3 regions of the Shumkonia mesophila genome follow, and region 3 is predicted to be linked to each of the others. Evidence: predicted binding sites of a transcription regulator. Region 3 holds the regulator's gene; each other region holds the start of a gene.
The links. Region 3 encodes PhoB, which activates phosphate uptake and scavenging genes when phosphate is short. Its sites were predicted from a motif close to TNTCATAAAACTGTCA; they were not measured.
Positions count from the first base shown of each region.

Region 1: ODR01_RS02030 (inorganic phosphate transporter) is a predicted target of PhoB. The motif match lies at 1,986-2,001, and genes of this name have one in related genera.
Region 2: ODR01_RS11120 (PhoX family protein) is a predicted target of PhoB. The motif match lies at 2,760-2,775, and genes of this name have one in related genera.

Region 1 covers NZ_JAOTID010000001.1:467,107-471,384, forward strand. Annotated here, with positions in the region: gene ODR01_RS02025 (NADP-dependent malic enzyme) at 1-1,913, shown strand, start outside; gene ODR01_RS02030 (inorganic phosphate transporter) at 2,167-3,642, shown strand; gene ODR01_RS02035 (O-acetyl-ADP-ribose deacetylase) at 3,639-4,160, opposite strand; gene ODR01_RS02040 (AmpG family muropeptide MFS transporter) at 4,175-4,278, opposite strand, start outside.
Region 2 covers NZ_JAOTID010000005.1:272,522-276,799, forward strand. Annotated here, with positions in the region: gene ODR01_RS11115 (NAD(P)(+) transhydrogenase (Re/Si-specific) subunit beta) at 1-679, shown strand, start outside; gene ODR01_RS11120 (PhoX family protein) at 762-2,684, opposite strand; gene rpsU (30S ribosomal protein S21) at 2,945-3,148, opposite strand; gene def (peptide deformylase) at 3,314-3,883, shown strand; gene ODR01_RS11135 (COQ9 family protein) at 3,908-4,278, shown strand, end outside.
Region 3 covers NZ_JAOTID010000015.1:105,174-109,451, forward strand. Annotated here, with positions in the region: gene pstB (phosphate ABC transporter ATP-binding protein PstB) at 1-656, shown strand, start outside; gene phoU (phosphate signaling complex protein PhoU) at 674-1,381, shown strand; gene phoB (phosphate regulon transcriptional regulator PhoB) at 1,399-2,091, shown strand; gene rnk (nucleoside diphosphate kinase regulator) at 2,449-2,859, opposite strand; gene ODR01_RS20665 (FadR/GntR family transcriptional regulator) at 3,150-3,833, opposite strand; gene ODR01_RS20670 (fumarylacetoacetate hydrolase family protein) at 4,210-4,278, shown strand, end outside.

The sequences.
Region 1 (4,278 bases), on a different contig from region 3:
TCGACACCGAGGACGTCGACGAGTTCGTCAACTGCGTGCGCTTCCTCGGCCCCGCCTTCGGCGGCATCAACCTCGAGGACATCAAGGCGCCGGAATGCTTCATCATCGAGGAGCGCCTGCGCGAGCTGATGGACATCCCGGTCTTCCATGACGACCAGCACGGCACCGCCATCATCTCGTCGGCCGGCCTCATCAACGCGCTCCACCTGACCGGCAAGGACATCAAAAAGGTCCGCCTGGTGGTCAACGGCGCCGGAGCCTCGGCGGTGGCCTGCACCAATCTCTTCAAGATGCTGGGCGTGCGCCACGAGAACGTCATCATGTGCGACACCAAGGGCGTCATCTACCAGGGCCGCACCGAGGGCATGAACCAGTGGAAATCGGCCCATGCCAACAAGACCAAGGCACGCACGCTCACCGAGGCGATGGAAGGCGCCGACGTCTTCGTCGGCCTGTCGGCCAAGGGCGCGGTGACCCAGGAGATGGTCAAGAAGATGGCCGACAAGCCGATCATCTTCGCCATGGCCAACCCCGACCCCGAGATCGCGCCCGAGGAGGCCAAGGCGGTGCGCCCCGACTGCATCATGGCGACCGGCCGCTCGGACTATCCCAACCAGGTCAACAACGTGCTGGGCTTCCCCTACATCTTCCGCGGCGCGCTCGACGTCAGGGCCAGCACCATCAACGACGAGATGAAGCTGGCCGCCGCCCACGCCTTGGCCGAACTGGCCCGCGAGGACGTGCCCGACGAGGTGAACGCCGCCTATTCGCGCGAGCTGCGCTACGGCTCGGAATACATCATCCCGTCGCCGTTCGATCCGCGCCTCATCGAATACATCCCGGCGGCGGTGGCCAAGGCGGCAATGGATTCGGGCGTCGCCCGGCGGCCGATCGTCGACATGGACGCCTATCGCACGGAACTGCGCTCGCGCCTCGATCCGTCGGTGGCCAGCCTCAACCTGATCTTCGAGCAGGTGCGCGCCAAGCCGCGCCGCGTGGTGTTCGCCGAAGGCGAGGAGGAGAAGAGCGTGCGCGCCGCGCTGGCCTTCCGCACCGCCGGCTACGGCACGCCGGTGCTGATCGGCCGCGAGGAACGGGTCAAGCAGACCATGGAGCGCATGGGGCTCAGTTCCGACGAGGCCCTGGAAACCCACAACGCCCGCCTGAGTTCGGCCAACAAGGCCTACACCGACTTCGTGTACGCCCGCCTGCAGCGCAAGGGCGCGCTTTATCGCGACTGCCAGCGCATGGTGAACCAGGACCGCAACATCTTCGGCGCCTGCATGGTGGCGATGGGCGACGCCGACGCCATGGTCACCGGGCTGACGCGCAACTACTACGGCGCGCTGGCCGACATCCGCAGCGTGCTCGACCCCAAGGCGGGCAACGAGGTCCTTGGCCTCACCCTGCTGCTGGCCAGGAACCGCACCCTTTTCCTGGCCGACACCGCGGTCCACGAACTGCCGACGTCCGAACAACTGGCCGACTTCGCCGTGCAGACGGCGGCGGCGGCCCGGCGTTTCGGGCACGACCCGCGCGTCGCCCTGATCTCGTTCTCCAACTTCGGCAATCCCGACATCGACCGTTCGCACATCGTGCGCGACGCCGTGGCGGTGCTCGATTCGCGCAAGGTGGACTTCGAGTACGACGGCGAGATGGGGGCCGACGTCGCGATCAACCCCGAGCTGATGCGGCTCTATCCGTTCTGCCGGCTGTCGGGGCCGGCCAACGTGCTGATCATGCCCGGCCTGCATTCGGCCCACGCCTCGACCCGCCTGATGCACGAGCTGGGCGGCGGCACGGTGATCGGGCCGATCCTGGTCGGCCTGTCGAAGCCGGTGCAGATCCTGCCGCAGGGCGCCACCGTGAACGACATCGTCAACATGGCGGCGATGGCGGCGCACGACGCCTGAATTCCGGCCTTTTCCCGGTTGGGCCCCGGCGCTCCGGCGCCGGGGTCTTTTCTTGTCCGCCTGTCGAAAAACCGCAATAAAACCGTCATAAAACTGTTGTCTTCGGCCGGACGCCCGCTTACTCAGGGCGCCCGGGACCATTGACATCACGAGAGGCATCGTCATCCTGCCCGCTCCTTCTCCCGAAGCCGGGAAGACGCCGTTCTGGGCGACCTGGCCACCGGCCGAAAGCGCCATCCGCCACGTCTCGCGATTGCGGCGCGCGGCCGGGACCGAAGGGCACGTCGCCGTCCGTCTCGGCCTGGCCGGCGCCTTTCTCCTGGCCGTTCTCGCCTTCACCGCCGTGGTCGCCGGCGGCTTCGGCGGCACCGCCGCCGCCATCGTCGGCGCCGGCGTCGTCGGCGGCTACATGGCGCTCAACATCGGCGCCAACGACGTCGCCAACAACATGGGCCCGGCGGTCGGCGCCCGGGCCGTGACCATGGCCGGCGCGCTGGTCATCGCCGCCGTCTTCGAGACGGCGGGCGCCGTGCTGGCCGGCGGCGACGTGGTGGCGACCATCGCCAAGGGCATCGTCGACCCCGTCGCGATGGCCGACGCCGGCGTCTTCGTCGTGGCGATGATGGCGGCCCTTTTGGCCGCCGCCCTGTGGCTCAATCTCGCCACCTACATCGGCGCCCCGGTTTCCACCACGCATGCCATCGTCGGCGGCGTCATGGGGGCCGGCATCGCCGCCTCCGGCATGGCCGCCGTCAACTGGCCGACCATGGGGGCGATCGCCGCCAGTTGGGTGATCTCGCCCCTGATGGGCGGCGCCGTGGCGGCGCTCTTCCTGTCGCTCATCCGCCACACCATCGTCTTCCAGGAGGACCGCATCGCGGCGTCCCGCCGCTGGGTTCCGGTGCTGATCGGCGTCATGGCCTCGACCTTCGGCGCCTACGTGCTGCTCAAGGGCCTGGGCCAGGTCTGGAAGCCGTCGGCCGGCACGGTGGCGGGCGCCGCCGTCGGCCTTTTCGTGACCGGCTGGCTGGTCGCCCGCCCGCTGATCGCCCGCCAGTCGGCCGGGCTGGAGAACCGCAAGAAGGCGGTGCACGGCCTGTTCTCCGTCCCCCTCATCTGCGCCGCCGCGCTTTTGTCTTTCGCGCACGGCGCCAACGACGTCGCCAACGCGGTGGGGCCACTCGCCGCCATCGTCTATGCCCTGTCCGCGGGCGGCGTTGCCGCCGAGGTGGGGATTCCCTACTGGGTGCTGATCGTCGGCGCGCTCGGCATTTCGGTCGGCCTGGCGCTGTTCGGTCCGCGCCTCATTCGCACGGTCGGCGAAAAGATCACCAAGCTCAACCCGATCCGGGCCTTCTGCGTCGCGCTGTCGGCGGCGATCACGGTCCTCATCGCCTCGGCCCTCGGGCTGCCGGTCAGTTCCACCCACATCGCGGTCGGCGGCGTCTTCGGCGTCGGCTTCCTGCGCGAGATCCTGCACAACCGCCTGCGCCGTCGGATGGCCCGGGAAGCGGCCGCCAAGGCCCCGCCGGCTGCCGCCACGGAGAAGGCCCCCGACGGCGACGCGGCGGCGCCCGCCAAGAAGAAGAAAAAGAAGAAGCTCAAGCTGGTGCGGCGCAAGCACCTGGGCACCATTGTCGCCGCCTGGGTGGTGACGGTGCCGCTGGCCGCCGCGCTGGCCGCCCTTCTCTTCTTCCTGCTCGCATGGGGCCGCGCGGCCCTGCTCTAGCCCCGGCCCCGGCCCGCCAGGGCGGCATCGTGCAGCGCCGCCGATCCGGCGGAAAAGCAGCAGAAGATCACCCGCTCCAGCGTGCCGTCGCCGGCCAGGAAGGCGGCGACCGTCGCCACCGCGATCCCCGCCGCCCGTTCGCCCGGAAAGCGATAGACGCCGGTGCCGATGGCCGGAAAGGCGAGGCTTTTCAGCCCATGGGCGACGGCGATTTCCAGCGGGCGGCGATAGCAGCCGGCCAGCAGGGCGTCCTCGCCGCGCCCGCCGCCCTGCCACACCGGACCCACCGTGTGGATGACGTGGCGGGCCTTGAGGTCGTAGCCGCCGGTGATCCTGGCCTCGCCCGTCTTGCAGCCGCCGAGGGTGCGGCATTCGGCCAGCAACCCGGGCCCGGCGGCGCGATGGATGGCGCCGTCCACCCCGCCGCCGCCCAGGAGCGACTCGTTGGCGGCGTTGACGATGGCGTCGACGTCCAGCGTCGTGATGTCGGCCACGATCACGCTTATACGCGGGTCCATGGGCCCTTCTCCGGCTAGTTGCCGGCCGCGGCCGCCGCGCGCTCGGGCGGGAAGCGGCGCATCATCCACAACAGCAGCGCCAGCCCCGGCAAGGCGGCAACCGTGGAAAAAAGGAAGA
Region 2 (4,278 bases), on a different contig from region 3:
GGCGCTGATCATCACCGGCGCCCTGGTCGGCTCGTCGGGCGCCATCCTCAGCTATGTCATGTGCAAGGGGATGAACCGTTCGATCTTCAACGTCCTGCTCGGCGGTTTCGGCGGCGAAGTGGCCGGCCCGGCCACCAAGGACGGCCAGCAGCGCTCCGTGAAGGCGGGCAGCGCGGATGACGCCGCCTTCATCATGCGGAACGCCAACAAGGTGATCATCGTTCCCGGCTATGGCATGGCGGTCGCCCAGGCCCAGCACGCGCTGCGCGAAATGGCCGACAAGCTCAAGGAGGAAGGCGTCGAGGTGCGCTACGCCATCCACCCGGTGGCCGGACGCATGCCCGGCCACATGAACGTGCTGCTGGCCGAGGCCAACGTCCCCTATGACGAGGTGTTCGAACTCGAGACGATCAACCACGAGTTCTCGACCGCCGATGTCGCCTTCGTCATCGGCGCCAACGACGTCACCAACCCGGCGGCCAAGACCGACCCCGGCTGTCCGATCTACGGCATGCCGATCCTCGACGTCGAAAAGGCCGGTACGACGCTGTTCATCAAGCGCTCGCTGGCCTCGGGCTACGCCGGCCTCGACAACAGCCTGTTCTACAGCGACAAGACCATGATGCTCTTCGGCGACGCCAAGAAGATGACCGAGGAGATCGTCCAGGCCCTGGGCTGAACCCAGTCCGGGCTTGGCAGCACGTGAAAAGGGCGGGGCCCATGGGCCCCGCCCTTGCCTTTTGGACGACAGAGCCGAACCGTCAGCCGATCAAGCCGCCGTCATTGCGGGTGATGGCGACCACCGCCGAGCGGGGCGCCGTATCGCCGCCGGCGGGAAAATGGCTGTTGCCCTCTTCGCCCGGATGCTGGATTCCGACGAACAGCGTCTTGCGGTCGGGGCTCCAGGTGATGCCGGTCACCTCGCATTCCTTGGGGCCCACCAGGAAGCGGCGGATCTCGCCGGTTTCCGGGTCGGCGGCCAGCATCTGGTTGTTGCCCTGGCCGGCGAAGTCCTTGGCGTCGGAATAGTTGCCATCGGTCTGGATCCACAGCAGGCCGTTGCTGTCGAAGGCGATGCCGTCGGGCGAGTTGAACATGTTATCCCGGGTGACGTTCTTGGACCCGGCGTAGGCGTCGGCGTGGACCGCCGGGTTGCCGGCCAGGACGAACAGGTCCCAGGCGAAGCCGGCGGCCATGTGGTCGCCGCCGTCGGGCCGCCAGCGGACGATCTGGCCGTACTTGTTGGCCTCGCGCGGGTTGGGGCCGCCGACGGGGGTCGGATCGCCGCCGGCATTGGGCTTCCTGCCCCGGTTGGAGTTGTTGGTGAGGGCGCAGTAGACCTCGGGCTTCAGCGGATGGACGGCGACCCATTCGGGCCGGTCCATGGTCGTCGCCCCCACCTTGGAGGCGGCGATCCGGGTGTGGACGGCGATCTCGGCCTGCGAGGCCATGCCGGTCGAGGCGGGGTTCAGTTCCACCCATTCGCCGCGCCCGTTATCCGCGAACTTGGCGACAAACAGCCGGCCGGCGTCGAGAAGGTTCGCGTTGTCGCCGTTCGCAACGTAGCGGCCGTCGCTGACGAACCGGTAGATGAATTCGCCCCGCTCGTCATCGCCCATATAGACGACCACCTGGCCGTTGCCGGCCAGCACCACCTCGGCGTTCTCGTGCTTGAAGCGGCCGAGCGCCGTCCGCTTCTTGGGGGTCGAGGCGGGGTCGAGGGGATCGATTTCGACCACGTAGCCGGCGCGGTTGGCTTCGTTGGGATGTTTGGAGATGTCGAACCGCTCGTCCGCGCCGGCCCAACCGTAGCCCACGTCCTTGACCCCGATTCCGTAGCGGGTCATTTCGGCCGTCGGCTTGTAGTTGGGGTCCGAGGATGAGAAGTAGCCGTTGAAGTTCTCCTCGCAGGTCAGATAGGTGCCCCACGGCGTGCGCCCGTTGGCGCAGTTGTTCCAGGTGCCCATGGAGCGGGTGCCCGCCGGATCGGCGGCGGTCTTCATCAGATCGTGGCCGCAGGCCGGGCCGGTGATTTCCATGGGCGTGTCGGCGGTGATGCGGCGGTTGTAGGGGCTGTCCTTGACGATGGCCCACCGGCCGCCGTCCTGCTTGATCTCCATCACCGTGACGCCGTGGGCGGCCTTGCCCTTGCGGATGTCGTCGGCGGTCTCGGGCTTTTTGGCGTCGCGGTTGGCGTAGATGATCTCGAGGTTGGTGTACTCGTTGTTGACGGCGAGGACGTGCCGGTCGCCGTCGGCGAACAGGGCCATGCCGTCGTTGTTGTCGCCGAAGGCCAACTCCTGGCTGGCGCCGGAGCCCCGGCTGGCATGATCGAACGCCGCGCCCCTGGACCACAGCGGATCTCCCCACGTGGCGACCGGATGCCAGCTGTAGCCCTTGGGGACGGTGATGGTGTCGAGGCCGTTGGCGGCTACCGGCTCGAAAGCCATGCGGCTGGCGGCAAAGGCCTTGAACGGCGCCAGCCCGGCGGTCGCCCCGGCGACGAAGGCCGCGGCGCCGAAACTTACGCCGGCGGCCAGCACGCTGCGCCGCGAGATGGCCTTTTCGGCCAGCCCGGAAAACTGGGTTTCGGCAGGGCGGGGATAGTTGCGTTCGTCGAATGCGTCGAAAGACAGAAGTTCGCCGGCCTCGACCGAGGTGCCGGAGGGGTTTGATGTGTCCATTGCTCTGATCCCTGTGTGGATGTGTTCAGAGCCATTTTTTAGAATTATTCTTGATTCCGCGCCGTGTCAGGGAAGTGACGAATTTATGAACTTATGACGGCGGACCCAGGGGGCATCCGTGGGCCGAACGCGGGGAAGGGTCGACGGGCGGCGAAATGCCGGCCAGCCGCGGACGCAAAAAAACGTCCGCCGCCTTAACGGCGGCGGCCGAAATTCAAACGGAAAGAAAAGCGGAGTTCGGAGAGTCCCGTCGCCGGGACCTAGAAGCCTTCGCGCTCCAGCCGCTTGCGCTCCAGCTTACGGGCGCGGCGCACGGCCTCGGCCTTTTCGCGGGCCTTGCGTTCCGACGGCTTCTCGTAGGACCGACGGAGCTTCATTTCACGGAAGATCCCCTCGCGCTGCATCTTCTTCTTGAGCGCCTTCAGGGCCTGATCGACGTTATTGTCGCGAACGATGACTTGCACGTTGACTCACTGCTCCTTTCCAGCCGGCACCATACCGGACACGCCTAAGGCGCTCGGCTATATCACACCGGATTGCCGATGTGAAGGGCCGAACGGTTAAGAAAGCTTCGGCTTTCCGAGGCGTTACCGTTTGACCTCGGCGTCCGGCTGTACATATTTACTGGCATGGCGATTCTCAAGATTGCACGTATGGGCCATCCGGTGCTGCTCGGCAAGGCGGCACCCGTGGCCGACCCCGGGGCCCCGGAAATCCGCCGGCTGGTTTCCGACATGATCGAGACCATGGCCGACGCCCGCGGCACCGGCCTGGCGGCGCCGCAGGTCCATGTGCCGTTGCGCGTCTTGGTGTTCTTCGTGTCCGAGCAGCGGGCGGGAAACGGCGCCGACGAGGCGGCGGTGCCGTTGACGGTTTTGATCAATCCCGAGATCGAACCGCTCGGGGAGGCCGTGGACACCGGCTGGGAGGGCTGCCTGTCCATTCCCGGCATGACCGGCGCGGTTCCGCGCTGGCATCGCATCCGCTACCGCGGCGTAACCCCGGACGGCGAGACGGTGGAGCGCGAGGCGGCGGGATTCCACGCGCGAGTCGTGCAGCACGAGTACGATCACCTGGAAGGCATCCTCTACCCGATGCGGATGACCGATCTTTCGCAGTTGGCCTTCGTCGAGGAGTTGACCCGCGCCGCGGCCGACGCCGAGGCGGAAGACGCCGAGACCGAGGAGGCCGCCGAGTGACCGGCCGAACCGGAAGGGGCTGCCGTGGAAACCGCTGACCTGCGCGAGCGCGTCCTCCTGGGGATGCTGCCGCACGTGTCGTTCGACGGCTGGAGCGAGCGCAGCCTGCGGGCCGGCGCGCTGGACGCCGGGCTGGCCACCGAGGACGGCCTCAGGGCTTTTCCCACCGGCACGCTCGAGGCGGTCGAATACTTCTGCGATTTCGGCGACAGGCGGATGGCCGAGGAACTGGCGAAGCGGGATGCGGCCGGCCTGCGGGTCCGCGAACGCATCGCCGCCGCCGTGCGTTGCCGGCTGGAGGTGGTGGCCGACCATCGCGAGGCGGTGCGCCGGGCGCTGTCCTTCATGGCGCTGCCGCAGAACGCCGGCACGGCGTCCCGCTGCGCCTACCGCAC
Region 3 (4,278 bases):
TGATCGGCCCCTCGGGCTGCGGCAAGTCGACCTTTCTGCGATGCCTCAACCGCATGAACGACATCATTGAGGGCTGCCGGGTTTCGGGCAGCATCCTTCTGGACGGCGAAGACGTTTATGCCCGGGCCATCGACGTCGTCCATCTCAGGGCGCGGGTCGGCATGGTATTCCAGAAGCCCAATCCGTTCCCCAAGTCGGTCTACGAGAACGTCGCCTACGGGCCGCGCATCCACGGCCTGGCGGCGTCGCCGGCCGACATGGACGAGGTCGTGCGCACCAGCCTGGAGCGGGCCGGCCTGTGGGAGGAGGTGAAGGACCGCCTGCACGAGCCGGGGACCGGACTTTCCGGCGGCCAGCAGCAGCGGTTGTGCATCGCGCGCGCCATTGCGGTCGAGCCCGAGGTGATCCTGATGGACGAGCCGTGCTCGGCCTTGGACCCCATCGCCACCGCCAGGATCGAGGAACTGATCGACGAGCTTCGGACCAACTACACCATCGTCATCGTCACCCATAACATGCAGCAGGCCGCCCGCGTGTCGCAGCGCACCGCCTTCTTCCATCTCGGCAAGCTGATCGAATTCGGCGATACCGACCAGATCTTCACCAACCCGCGGGCCGAACGGACGCGGGACTACATCACCGGCCGGTTCGGCTAGGAGGCAGAGCGTCGTCCATGCGCGAGACCCAGCACATCGTGAAGTCCTACGACGAGGAGCTCCAGTCCATCAGTACCCGCATCATCGAGATGGGCGGTCTGGTCGAGGCCCAGCTCGCCGACGCCATCGAGGCGGTGGTCAAGCGCAACGCCCAGCTTGGCGCCCAGACCGACCAGCGCGACGCCCAGGTCGACGCCATGGAGCGCGAGATCGACGAGGCGGTGGTGCGCCTGCTGGCCCGCCGCCAGCCGATGGCCGACGACCTTCGCCAGGTTCTGGCGGCGCTCAAGATCGTCGGCATCCTGGAGCGGGTCGGCGACTATGCGGCCCACGTCGGAAAGCGCGCCGTCATGCTGGCGCAGGACCGCGAAACCCCCGGGGTCGCGGTGATCGGGCGCATGGGCAAGATGGTGCGCGACCTGATCGGCGACGTGCTTGGCGCCTATGCAAGGCGCGATCCCGAACTGGCCCTTTCCGTCTGGCGGCGCGACCAGGATCTCGACCAACTGTACGCCAGCTTCTTCCGCGAGCTTTTGACGGCGATGGCCGAGGACCCGAAGAACATCAACGCCTGCATGCACCTGCTGTTCATCGCCAAGAACATCGAGCGGGTCGGCGATTTCGCCACCAACATCGCCGAGAACGTCCACTTCCTGGTGCTGGGCGTGTTGCCGGCCGGCAAGCGGCCGAAGGCCGCCAAGGGCGACTACTCCTTCGAGCAGTGAGAGGGGCCGCTGTGATCATGACATCGCAAATTCTGATCGTCGAGGACGAGCCGGCGCTGGTCGCCATGCTGCGCTACAACCTGGAAAAGGAAGGCTACCAGGTCGAAGAGGCGGCCGACGGCGAGGAGGGGCTGCTCAAGGTCGAGGAGGCGGCGCCCGACCTCATCCTGCTCGACTGGATGCTGCCCCGCCTCTCGGGCATCGAGGTCTGCCGGCGCATCCGGCGCCGGCCCGAAACGCGCGACGTGCCGGTGATCATGCTGACGGCGCGCGGCGAGGAGGCCGATCGCGTGCGCGGCCTGGACACCGGCGCCGACGACTACGTGACCAAGCCGTTCTCGCCCAGCGAACTGATGGCCCGCATCCGGGCGCTTTTGCGCCGGGCCAGGCCGTCCTCGGCCCACGAGACGCTGAACTGCGGCGACCTGGTGATGGATCTGGCCGCCCACAAGGTGTGGCGCAGCGGCCGCTCGCTGAAACTGGGGCCCACCGAGTTCCGCCTGCTGCGCTATTTCCTGGAGCACGCCGGTCGCGTGCTGTCGCGCGAGCACCTGCTGGACGCCGTGTGGGGCCGCGACATCTATGTCGAGGAGCGCACCGTCGACGTCCATATCCGGCGCCTGCGCAAGGCGCTCAACATCGACGGCGAACCCGATCCCATCCGCACCGTCCGCTCGGCCGGCTATTCCCTGGAGATGGCCGACGGCTGAGGAGCCCGAAGGCTGCCCTTGCCCCGCCATCGGAACATGCCCTCGGGCTCGTCCCGCCAGCCGCAGCGGGTACGATACCGGGGAAGCGAAAACAGGCTCACGACACTCGCTTCCGGGCGGGAGATCGAATGGACCGAAGGGTTACGATTCGTCTCCGGGCTGGGGGCCATTGAGCGCAGGCCCCCGCCCGGCTTGGCGAAGTGCCTCCCGGGGCGCTCCTTTCCGGCGATAGAGGCGGCGAGACGCTGTCATGATTCTCTACCTCTCAGAAGGGTTGCCGGCCGGTGCTGGGCGGCCTGTTCGATCTGGGTGCATTTTTCCCATCGCGCGCGCCTATGCCGGGGCCGCGCCCGAGGACTACTCGGCCGCATTGTCGTCCACTGAACGATTAACCTTGAGTATGGTGATCGTCCTCTGCTCGCCGCGCAGCGTGCGGAAATCTATCGACTGCCCTTCGGTGAGGCCGATCAGGGCGGCGCCGACCGGCGAAAGAACGGATATCTTGCCGGCGGCGATGTCCTCGTAGCGGGGGTAGACCAGGGTAACGACCTGCCGGATGCCGGAATGGGCATAGGCGAACTCGACCCGGCTTCCCATGGTGATCGTATTGGGGGCGATCTGATCCGGGGCAACGAGCTTGGCGCGATCCAGTTCCCGCTCCAGGTACTCGCTGGAGTCCGGGAAGCTCGACCATACGATGCGAGCAAGGTTGGACAGGCGGGCGTGCTCGTGCCAAGTCATGACGATGGGTGGAAGAGCGTGTGGCATGTTCCAATCCTCAAACAGGCGGCGGCACCGTGGGCGCCATGGCCGCACACAGACTATCGGAGCGCTACTCCGAACAATGGGCATCAGACGAGGATGACGGATTGATACCGCCCGGTTCCCCGGGCCGGTGTCGCCTTATGAACGCGGCGACAGATCGACCCGGGGCCACTGGCCAACTTTGAGTTGGCCATGGCGAAGGAGCTGCGCACGACGGGCGATCATCTTCAACATGGCTGCCAAGATACCAGATTTGGCGCACTTTTCAAGCCACACCCCGGGCGGTCTCGGGGTCATTCGGTGATGTCCGACGGGCGGCCGAAGAGGTCCATCTGCACGGTATCGAGGTGTTCGCGCATGGCCGCCTCGGCCCCTGCGCGATCGCGGTTGGCGATGGTTTCGACGCAGCGCGCGTGCTGGCCGTTATAGATCTTCTGGCGCTCGCGGGTGAGCGAGGCCTCCTTGAGCCGGCCCCACAGCTTGTCTTCGCGCAGTGCCGTCAGGGCCTTCAGCATGGCGTTCAGCACCGCGCTGTGCGAGGCCTCGGCGACCGCCTCGTGCAGGGTGCCGTCCCACAGTTCGTAGGTCTTGAGGTCGAGGGCGGCGGCGCCCTTTTCCAGGCAGCGCTGGAGATGCGCGATGTCGCCGGCGGTGGCGCGCAGGGCGGCCAGTCCGGCCACCTTGGGCTCGATGATAAGGCGGGTTTCCATGATCTCGTTCGGGTTGGTCGCCTTCATCAGCAGCGAAAGCGCCGGCGCCTCGGCCGGCGAGCGATGGCCGACGAAGGTGCCCTGACCGACGTGGCGCCAGATCTTGCCCTCGGCCTCCAGCACGGCCAGGGCCTGACGCAGGTTGGTCCGGGTCGTTCCCAGCTCGGCCGCCAGCTCGCGTTCCGGCGGCAGGCGGGACTGGGCGGGAAAGCGCCCCGAGTCGAGAAGCTCGTTCAGGCGGTTCAGCAGATCGTCCGTGCGGGTCATCGTCCTATTAAACCAATCCCATAATTGGTCTGCAATCAAAACCAATCTGACACTTGGTTTGTATTTCCATCGCCGGTTCCGGCGGTGGAAAAGATGTTGGTCGAGGCGTGATGGTTCCAGAAGGCACCAGGAAATACCTGCCTTCGATCCGATATGACAACTTTTGCATGTTTTTAACCCGTTGTAAATACAACATCTATGATGCATATAGCCGGTCATCACGGCCGTTTCGGCGAAAGGGGTGCGAGGCTCCACCCCTGGCCGCGCCGCCGACGATGCGGCGGCGAAAGATCGCCGGATCGGGTCCGCCGTCGCCGGTTGACACCAATATTTCATTGGTATAGCTTTTCTTGGTTGTCTGACGGAAGGATGAACCATGCGTTTCGTGACTTTCTCCCATGCGGGGGCAAAAAACCGGCCGGGCGTCATCGATGCCGCCGGCCAG